3 regions of the Paenibacillus sp. OK076 genome follow, and region 2 is predicted to be linked to each of the others. Evidence: predicted binding sites of a transcription regulator. Region 2 holds the regulator's gene; each other region holds the start of a gene.

Region 1 (3,286 bases), on a different contig from region 2:
AACTCTGAAATCGGGAGGCAAAACGCTTACTCAAAAAGGACTCCTTCAAGGCGGCTCCACTTGGGTATCGCTTACGGCTGTCAAAGATGTAGCGGGTGGAAGCTTGAAATATGATGCGAAAACCAAAGAGTATGCCCTGACAGCAGCCAATAACAAAATGACGATCAGTCTGTTGGATGGTGATCCAATGCTGAGAATAAATGGGTATTACCCAGGGGTAGAAGCGAAGCTGATTAATGGCCGATTGTACATTCCGTTCTCTGCAATGAGAGATTATTTGGGTGTACAGGGCAACTGGGATGGTAAAGCCAAGACACTGTCGCTGAGCAAAGTGAAGCAAAATAACGTGGCAGTCAAAGCGGCAACAGTGAAAGTCAGCATCAAGAATGCTGAAGTCGATATTCAATATCCTCAGGTGAGCGGACTGGCGAACGATAAAGCGGAAGCGGCTATCAACAAGGTGTTGAAAGATGAAGTCGATGCTTTTGTAGCAGATTTCAAAAAACAAACCAAGGAATTTGGTGATGCAGCAGCGAACCGTCCATATGCATTTGAGAGTTCTTATGTCGTGACATACAACGAAAATGGTGTACTTGGGCTCATTACGCAAAGTTATCAGGACTATGCAGGCGCACATGGCATGACGTTCCGTACAGGTCACACCTTTGCTCTGGATTCCGGTAAGGAATTGAGTCTGGATGATGTGATCCAAAATAACAAAACCGTACGTGAGACAGTAAGCAAAAAAGTGGGAGATCAGCTTAAAGCCCGTGGTGGTTACCTTGAAGGCTATAAAGGTCTAAATAAAGATCAGGATTTCTATGTAACCCCAACTGGTGTAGTTGTATTCTTCCAGTTGTATGAGTACACAGCTTATGCGGAGGGTTTCCCAGAATTCCCGTTCACATACAAAGAGTTGCTTTCTAAAGGCACAGAGCCGTTCAGTGGCTTAACGGCCAACAAGTAAGAGTATCGGAAGTATTAGTCATTCCTTAAGTAATTCATTGGATATCTGGAACTCTAACGAACCTGTTGCATCTTATAAGGCTAGATATGAGGCTTGGGATATTGTAACGAATCGTAGAGAGGCTATGGAGTGAAGAAACGGGGAAATCGAAAGAAAACGGGAACATATAGCAACGATAACATTCCTGTGATTCGTTAGAATTCCATTTCGTTGAAATGATGGTCAATAGCGTGTGCTCAGTTCGTTAGATGTGATGTACGTTAATATTAGCTGTGTTCGTGTTGTTGTAGTGTCCGTCTTCACATAGGTTCTAGGGCCATTGTAATGCTATTAGATTTAAACGAATTATGCACTCTTAAATTATCTTCAAAAAAAAGGACGCCCTCGTCATATTGACGAGAGCGCCCTTTTTTCATATAGGCAACTCAACTGGGCGTTACCCTTTGAGTTGCCTATATGGTATATCCGTTTAATTGGCGATTCGCCTCGGCTTAGATGCCTTGGGAACCTACGTTTTCGATAACTTTATCGATGATACCGTAATCAGCAGCTTCAGCAGCGCTCATAAAGTAGTCACGATCTGTATCTTTCTCGATACGCTCCAGCGGTTGGCCTGAGCGCTCAGCGATGATGCGGTTCAAGGTATCACGCATTTTCAGGATGCGGCGGGCACGAATTTCGATGTCCGAAGCTTGACCTTGCGCACCACCAAGCGGTTGGTGAATCATGATTTCGCTGTTAGGCAATGCAAAACGTTTACCTTTGGCACCTGCGTTCAACAGGAATGCACCCATCGAAGCCGCCATACCTACACAGATGGTAGATACATCCGGTTTGATGAATTGCATAGTATCGTAAATCGCCATACCGGCTGTAATGGATCCGCCTGGGCTATTGATGTATAAGTGAATGTCTTTCTCCGGATCTTCCGCAGTAAGGAACAACATCTGTGCCATGATGGAATTCGCTACAACGTCATTTACATCACTGCCAAGGAAGATGATACGATCCTTCAGCAATCTGGAATAGATGTCATAGGCGCGCTCACCGCGGTTGCTCTGTTCAACGACCATTGGAATATAACTCACGTGAAAAACCTCCTCGGAAATGTAAATGTTAAATTGGTGTTTATATATAAACTGTTACCGTATTACCCACATCATAAACAATTTCAAACAAAAAGTCAAAGAAAGTCAAACTAAGTTTGAAAAAAAAGAAACCTATTCGGTTTCATTGGTTAAAAGGGTTATGAGCTACTAATTAAGAGTGGCGCGCCCGCCAAGAATCGAACTTGGATCTCAGGCTTCGGAGGCCTACGTCATATCCATTGGACCACGGGCGCACATTGATTATTGCTGCAAGCATAGCTGCATAAAGCTGTTTTGAAATAGAAGTTTCAAAGATGTGACAGCAATATTGATTATAGCTCATGAATAATTGAATTGCAAGCAGATGTTTACTGTTGTGGTTTGGATAAGCTTGAAAATGATCATGATGAAGATAAGTGGATAAAGAGCGCAAATAGGTAAATGCTAAAAGAGGTTTTGGATATGCCATATGAAAAACAACAGCAAGCAATATGTAGATGGAAAATTTACTTTGCTTCTATATATGGTATCGAACAGGTTGTTCTCGATCAGAGTAGGGTGACATTGTGAAAATAGGCGCGTACAAACGCCTGAAACGTGTCGAAATAAGGCTTTGAAACACTTGCATGTCGCGTCAGTTTTAGGTAGAATAGACGTGGGACTTAAAAAGTTAACCCGGGACGTTTTAGGGCCATGAAAGAAAGCTTGGAACGAGAAGCTTGCGGGAGTGGAAAGCATGCGAACGATTTTAGAAGTACAAAAGCAGCTTCTGCCTGATCTCATGGATGTCTTGAAGAAGAGGTACACGATTCTGCGCCAGATCATGTTATCGGATGTGATCGGACGAAGAACGTTAGCTAATTCCATGCAGATGACCGAGCGGGTTCTGAGGGCTGAGACCGATTTGTTAAAGGCTCAGGGACTTATTGAAATTGACAGTGCAGGGATGAAGATCAGTGAGGCAGGGCATGAATTGCTGCAGCAGTTGGAACCCGTCGCCAAAGAGCTGTTTGGATTATCCGAACTGGAAGAACGCATCAAGCAAGCCTACGGTCTGCAAAAGGTAGTTGTGGTTCCCGGCGATTCGGACATTTCTCCATTTGCCAAACGGGAGCTGGGCAGAGCCGGAGCGAAGGCTCTGGGTAATATCATGAGTGATAACGATGTTGTCGCCGTAACTGGCGGTTCAACAACGGCTGAAGTCGCAGAGCAACTCACTCCGCCAACATCG
Region 2 (3,286 bases):
CAACCCCTGGAACAATTCGGCGTGGCGATCCGGGACTCAGCGTATTAAAGGAAGTATACAGTGCGTATGCTGAGCGCTATAACGGAACCTTAATCCGAGATGATGCGAGATGGGAGAATTCAGTTCTCACTAATGGAGCCAGCCAGAAGGCTGTATATTATGATGAAGCTGGTAAAGCACAAGGCTATGTTTTATATGAGGTTAAGGAAAGAAAGTTTACCATTAAAGAGATCATTTATCTGAATGAAGAGGCAAGACAAGGTTTGTGGACCTTTATTGCGAACCATGATTCCATGATTGAGGAAGTAACTTTACAGGCACCAGCCAGTGATATGCTTGCTTTTCAATTAGACAATCCGCGGATTCAGCAGGAAGTTATACCATTCTTCATGGCACGTATTGTGAGTGTAGAACAATTTATTTCACAGTATCCTTTTGCGAGCCCAGACTCACCAGTACAGATTAATCTCCAGGTAGAGGACGCACACGCACCATGGAATGAAGGGGTATGGCAGTTGAATGTGGCGATGAATGGCACAGCTTCGATATGGAAAACCTCTGATTCGGCTGCTAAAGATCAGACTGTTAAAGTAGATATTCAGGCGCTCACCGCCATGCTGATGGGGTATCGCAGGCCCTCAGAGATGGCTCAAATAGGTAGAATGGAAGGACCAAATGAAGCGATTAAGGCTTTGGAACAAGCGATTCCTGAACGGGAAACGTATTTACTTGATTTTTTCTGATCCTCATAGAGTAAAGAGTATTCTAGGATCAATTTCATAGATTTAACGTGTATAGCATTACGTTGCTAGTGTGAGACAAATGGACTTCTCCAGTTATTTTGGAGAGGTTTTTTTGTGTCAGCCGAATATTTCGTGTAAAATCGTAAAAAATGAATAGTGCTCCCTCTTGGCAAAACCACAAAATATGCTATAATGTATATAAAGTCAAAGAAAGTCAAAGTCAACTAAAGGTTAAATACTTACGTAGCTTTCTTTCTGCAATCCGGTGGTGGGAGCCATTTTAAAGGTAGTACACATCAGCGGATAAAGGCAATATTAAAGGACCTTCGAGCGTCCTTCGCTCTCCTGTTAAAGACCGTTGAAGATCAGTTTCGCTGTTTCCTTGATTGGTTAAATGGGTGGAGAAGGTGTACTCTGTAGGGGCGTGTGGGTCCTTATTGACTTAACGTTTCAGACAGTGGAGGATGAGTCGATGCGTAATATCTCTGATATTATCGAACAATATCTGAAGAGTATTTTGCATGAAAGTCCCGAAGGAATGGTCGAAATTCAACGTAATGATCTGGCTGACCAATTTTCATGTGTGCCTTCCCAGATCAATTATGTCATCAGCACCCGATTTACACTCGAAAAAGGTTACCTTGTAGAGAGTAAACGTGGAGGCGGCGGTTATGTTCGCATACAGCGAATCGAATTGCCAGCTCACTCGGCTCTGCATAACCATTTGCACCATAGTATTGGAGATGAGATCGGGCAGACAGCTGCCGAAGGTCTGATCTACCAACTGGAAGAAGCACGTTTCTTGAGCAAAAGGGAAGCCGGGTTGATGCGGGCAGCTGTATCGAGAGAGATTATATTGGTCAAACTTCCTTACCGGGATCAAATTCGTGCCAGAATGTTAAAGGCGATGTTAATATCTTTGCTCGGTAAATGAAAACTATCGGGATCAAGGGGGTACATCATTGTGCTGTGCCAAGAATGCAACAAACGACCGGCAACACTCCATTTCACGAAGATCGTGAACGGAGAGAAGACGGAATTCCATATTTGTGAGTCATGTGCTCGTGAAAAAGGGGAAATGATTCCCGGAACATCCAACGGATTTTCTATTCACAACTTATTGTCCGGGTTGCTTGATTTTGAACCCTCAGGCAAGAATGGCAATACGGGAGCAACACCTGCACAATCCCTTCGTTGTGAAGAATGCGGCATGACCTATTCACAGTTTAGCAAAATCGGCCGCTTTGGCTGTAGTTCTTGTTATAAATATTTTGACAGTCGTTTGGACCCGCTATTCAAACGGGTTCATGGCAGCACTTCCCACGTGGGGAAAGTGCCTGCACGAGCTGGTGGCCGCATCAAGGTCAAAAGACAGATTGCTGATCTGAAACGGGATCTTCAGGAGAGCATAACGCAAGAGGAGTTTGAAGAAGCTGCTCAAATTCGTGATCAGATCAGGGAACTTGAAAAAGAAATAGCTCAGGAGTAAAGTTTGTGATGAGTAGGAGGGATGCGTAATGCCTAATCTTCGTTTTACAGAGAAGGCGCTCAGCGACTGGATGCGTAGTGATGCGGCTGATTCCGAGATCGTCATTAGCAGCCGGGTCCGGATCGCACGCAACCTGCAGCATTATCCGTTTCCGATGCTGGCTTCCAATGAGCAATCGGAAGAAGTGCTGAATAAGCTGAGCGAAGTACTTCAATACGATGACGTTCATGCCTTTGGAGATTTTCATACTCTGGATCTGATTGATATCGATGACCTTGACAAACGGGTGCTGGTGGAGAAACATCTGATAAGTCCCAGTCTTGCGAACGAATCCAGAAATGGTGCTGTTATTCTCAGTGAGGATGAATCTGTCAGTATTATGATTAATGAAGAGGATCATCTTCGTATCCAGTGCCTCTATCCGGGGTTCCAGGTGAAAGAAGCCTGGGAGAAAGCTTCCGCCATAGATGATGCTTTTGAAGCGCATGTGGATTATGCTTTTGATGACCGCAGAGGATATTTAACCAGTTGCCCTACAAATGTAGGTACAGGTGTAAGAGCATCTGTCATGATGCATCTGCCCGCTCTGGTGATGACACAGCAGATCGGCCGCATTCTAACCGCAGTCTCCCAAGTCGGACTGACTGTACGGGGAATTTACGGTGAAGGCAGTGAGGCGATGGGTAACCTGTTCCAAATCTCGAACCAGATCACACTGGGGCAGACGGAACAAGAAGTCATTGATAACCTGCATAGTGTTGTGTTACAGATGATAGGGCATGAACGTACCGCGAGAGAACGGTTAATTACCGACTCCAGACTGCGAATTACCGACAGGGTTATGCGGTCATATGGCATTCTGTCCCATGCTGCAATTGTCGATTCGAAGGAAGCTGCACAGCGTTTGTCTGATGTTCGACTTGGTGTGGATCTCGGCTTGTTGGACGGCTTGTCCATAACCGTGATGAACGAGTTGAATGTGATGACGCAGCCGGGCTTTTTGCAGAAAACATTTGGGGAAGACATGCGGACAGATGAGCGTGACATATATCGG
Region 3 (3,286 bases), on a different contig from region 2:
TTCCCCTTGAAAAAGAATCTAATCTTGTTTATACTAAAATGGTTATTTTGTACGTGATTGCCTACGTGAACATGTGAATTTTGGAGGGGAAAGTATACAATGAAAGCAACTTGGGAAAAGATAGAGAAGAACCTTGGGGTTCTTGAGGTTGAAGTGGGTGCAGATCGTGTAACTGCAGCACTCGACAAAGCTTTTAATAAAGTAGTTAAACAAGCAAACGTACCTGGATTCCGTAAAGGTAAAGTTCCACGTCCAATTTTCGAAGCTCGTTTTGGTGTGGAAAGCTTGTATCAAGAAGCAATCGACATTTTGCTTCCTGAAGCTTACACAGAAGCAATCGACCAAACGGACATCTTCCCGGTTGATCGTCCTGATGTAGATATCGAACAATTCGCTAAAGGACAAGTTTTCAAGTTCAAAGCGAAAGTAACCGTTAAACCTGAAGTTACACTGGGTGACTACAAAGGCGTTGAAGTTGCTGTAGCCAAACATGAAGTAACTGATGTTGAAGTGACTGAAGAGCTCGAGCGTCTTCAACAACGTCACGCAGAACTCGTTGTTATCGACGAAGGTGCTGCACAAAACGGCGACGTTGCTGTAATCGACTTTGACGGTTCCGTTGATGGTGTACCGTTCGAAGGCGGACAAGCTGAACGTTATTCCCTGGAACTTGGTTCCAACACGTTCATCCCAGGATTTGAAGAGCAGGTTGTGGGTCTATCCACAGGCGACTTCAAAGACGTTGAAGTGACTTTCCCAGAGAGCTACCATGCAGCTGAACTGGCTGGCAAACAAGCGGTATTCAAAGTGAAAGTACATGAAATCAAACGTAAACAGCTTCCTGAGCTGGATGATGAATTTGCTAAAGATGTTAGTGAATTCGATACGCTTGAAGAGTACAAAGCTGATCTGAAAAAACAATTGGAATCCCGTAAAGCAGACGAAGCCAAAGCAGCTCAAGAAAATGCTGTTGTAGAAAAAGTGGCTGAAAATGCTGAAGTGGACATTCCTTCTGCAATGGTTGAGAGCGAAGTACAAAACATGATGCGTGATTTCGACAACCGTCTGCGCAACCAAGGTATGAACCTGGAAATGTTCCTGAGCTTCTCTGGTCAAACACAAGCTGACCTGAGAGGACAAATGCAGGAAGATGCTTCCAAACGTGTTCGTAACAACTTGGTTCTTGAAGCAGTTGGTAAAGCGGAGAACATCGAAGTGTCTGACGAAGAAGTTAACCAAGAACTCGAAAAAATGGCTGAGTCTTACAAGCGTCCTGCTGAAGAGATTCGTGGCATTCTCGAGGGTAATGGTTCCCTGGACAGCCTTCGTGATGAAGTGAAACTGCGTAAAACGATCGATGTTCTCGTTGAGAACAGCAAAGTCGTTGAAGCTGTTGAAGCTCCAGCTGAAGAAGTTGCTGCAGAAGCTGACGAAAAATAAGACAAGCTGTTATGTAATGAACAGCTGAATAAACGATAAGGCACGTGAATCATTGCGTGCCTTATTTTTAAATTATGGCATCCATTTTATAGAGGATTCAGTAATAATATGGATGGGGATTGCTGCGGTATTGGTTATGCATATCCAACGTGCTATGGTTCTCCTGCAAATAAAAAAAAGGTGAAACGGCATAGGATTGCTCCGATTTGCACATACATAGAAAACATGGTTAAATATGATCAGGCTAAAAAGTAAACTCACCCCGTCTTGACACCACTTGTGAAAAATGACATTGTCACAGGAACGTGTTAGAATGAATTTGGGTTTGCTTTACAGGTAGCCTATGTCTAATTACATGTAGAAAAGAGGTTGGTCTCATGAGTCTGGTGCCAATGGTTGTAGAACAAACCAATCGAGGCGAGCGTTCTTACGATATATATTCGCGTTTGCTGAAGGATCGCATTATTTTTCTAACCAGTGCGATTGATGACGATGTAGCCAATCTTGTCATAGCTCAGCTTTTGTTTTTGGCAGCCGACGATCCTGAGAAGGATATCAGCTTGTACATTAATTCACCTGGTGGTTCTGTCACCGCAGGGATGGGTATATACGATACGATGCAATATATCAAGCCGGATGTATCGACCATTTGCGTAGGTATGGCAGCAAGCATGGGCTCGTTATTGCTGACAGCCGGTGCTCCTGGCAAACGATATGCGCTGACAAACAGCGAAGTGATGATTCATCAGCCGCTTGGCGGCGTTCAAGGACAGGCTGCGGATATCAAAATTCACGCAGAATGGATTATTAAAACACGTCAGAAACTGAATCAAATATACGTCGATCGTACAGGTCAACCCCTTGAGAAAATCGAGCGGGACACAGACCGTGACTTTTTCATGAGTGCTGAAGAAGCCAAAACGTACGGCATTATTGACCAGGTGCTCAGCAGACCGATCAATTCCTAAAGGGGTGGTTTCATGTTTAAATTTAACGATGAGAAAGGGCAATTGAAATGCTCTTTTTGCGGTAAATCTCAGGAACAGGTGCGCAAGCTGGTCGCTGGACCGGGCGTTTACATTTGTGATGAATGTATCGAACTGTGCACTGAAATCGTAGAGGAAGAGCTCGGTCATGACGAAGAACTGGACCTCAAAGATATTCCAAAACCGAAAGAAATCCGCGATATTCTTGACCAGTACGTTATTGGACAGGATCAGGCTAAGAAGTCTTTGTCTGTAGCGGTTTACAATCACTATAAACGGATCAACACGCAAAGCAAGATTGAGGACGTTGAATTGCAAAAAAGTAACATTTTGCTGTTAGGGCCTACGGGTTCTGGTAAAACGTTGCTTGCGCAAACGATGGCCAAAATCCTTAATGTTCCTTTTGCTATTGCTGATGCAACTTCATTGACGGAAGCAGGTTATGTCGGCGAAGATGTAGAGAACATTCTGCTCAAGCTGATTCAAGCTGCTGATTATGATGTGGAAAAAGCAGAGCGCGGCATTATTTATATCGATGAAATTGATAAAGTAGCGCGTAAATCCGAGAACCCATCCATTACACGTGATGTATCGGGTGAAGGTGTTCAACAGGCGCTCCTGAAAATTCTGGAAGGAACTGTTGCTTCTGTACCACCACAAGGTGGTCGTAAGCATCCACATCAGGAATTCATCCAGATCGATACTACGAACATACTCTTCATTTGCGGCGGTGCCTTCGATGGTCTGGAGCAAATGATCAAACGCCGGATCGGTAAAAAAGTCATTGGCTTTAACACCGTTGCGGAACAAAAAGATCTTAAACCAGGTGAATATCTGGGTATGGTATTGCCGGAAGACTT

The links. The regulator CtsR, encoded in region 2, represses protease genes until heat stress. The targets are predictions, from matches to a motif close to ATGGTCAATAAAGGTCAAACA.
Region 1: clpP (ATP-dependent Clp endopeptidase proteolytic subunit ClpP) is a predicted target of CtsR. The motif match lies at 2,147-2,167, and genes of this name have one in related genera.
Region 3: clpP (ATP-dependent Clp endopeptidase proteolytic subunit ClpP) is a predicted target of CtsR. The motif match lies at 1,608-1,628, and genes of this name have one in related genera.

What each region holds. Positions count from the first base shown of each region.
Region 1 covers NZ_FOCH01000008.1:35,835-39,120, forward strand. Annotated here, with positions in the region: gene BMY78_RS30345 (PdaC/SigV domain-containing protein) at 1-967, shown strand, start outside; gene clpP (ATP-dependent Clp endopeptidase proteolytic subunit ClpP) at 1,459-2,055, opposite strand; tRNA gene BMY78_RS30355 (tRNA-Arg) at 2,235-2,309, opposite strand; gene BMY78_RS30360 (sugar-binding transcriptional regulator) at 2,792-3,286, shown strand, end outside.
Region 2 covers NZ_FOCH01000010.1:757-4,042, forward strand. Annotated here, with positions in the region: gene eis (GNAT family N-acetyltransferase) at 1-743, shown strand, start outside; gene BMY78_RS31195 (CtsR family transcriptional regulator) at 1,216-1,677, shown strand; gene BMY78_RS31200 (protein-arginine kinase activator protein McsA) at 1,708-2,232, shown strand; gene BMY78_RS31205 (protein-arginine kinase McsB) at 2,261-3,286, shown strand, end outside.
Region 3 covers NZ_FOCH01000005.1:47,686-50,971, reverse strand. Annotated here, with positions in the region: gene tig (trigger factor) at 100-1,440, shown strand; gene clpP (ATP-dependent Clp endopeptidase proteolytic subunit ClpP) at 1,818-2,408, shown strand; gene clpX (ATP-dependent protease ATP-binding subunit ClpX) at 2,421-3,286, shown strand, end outside.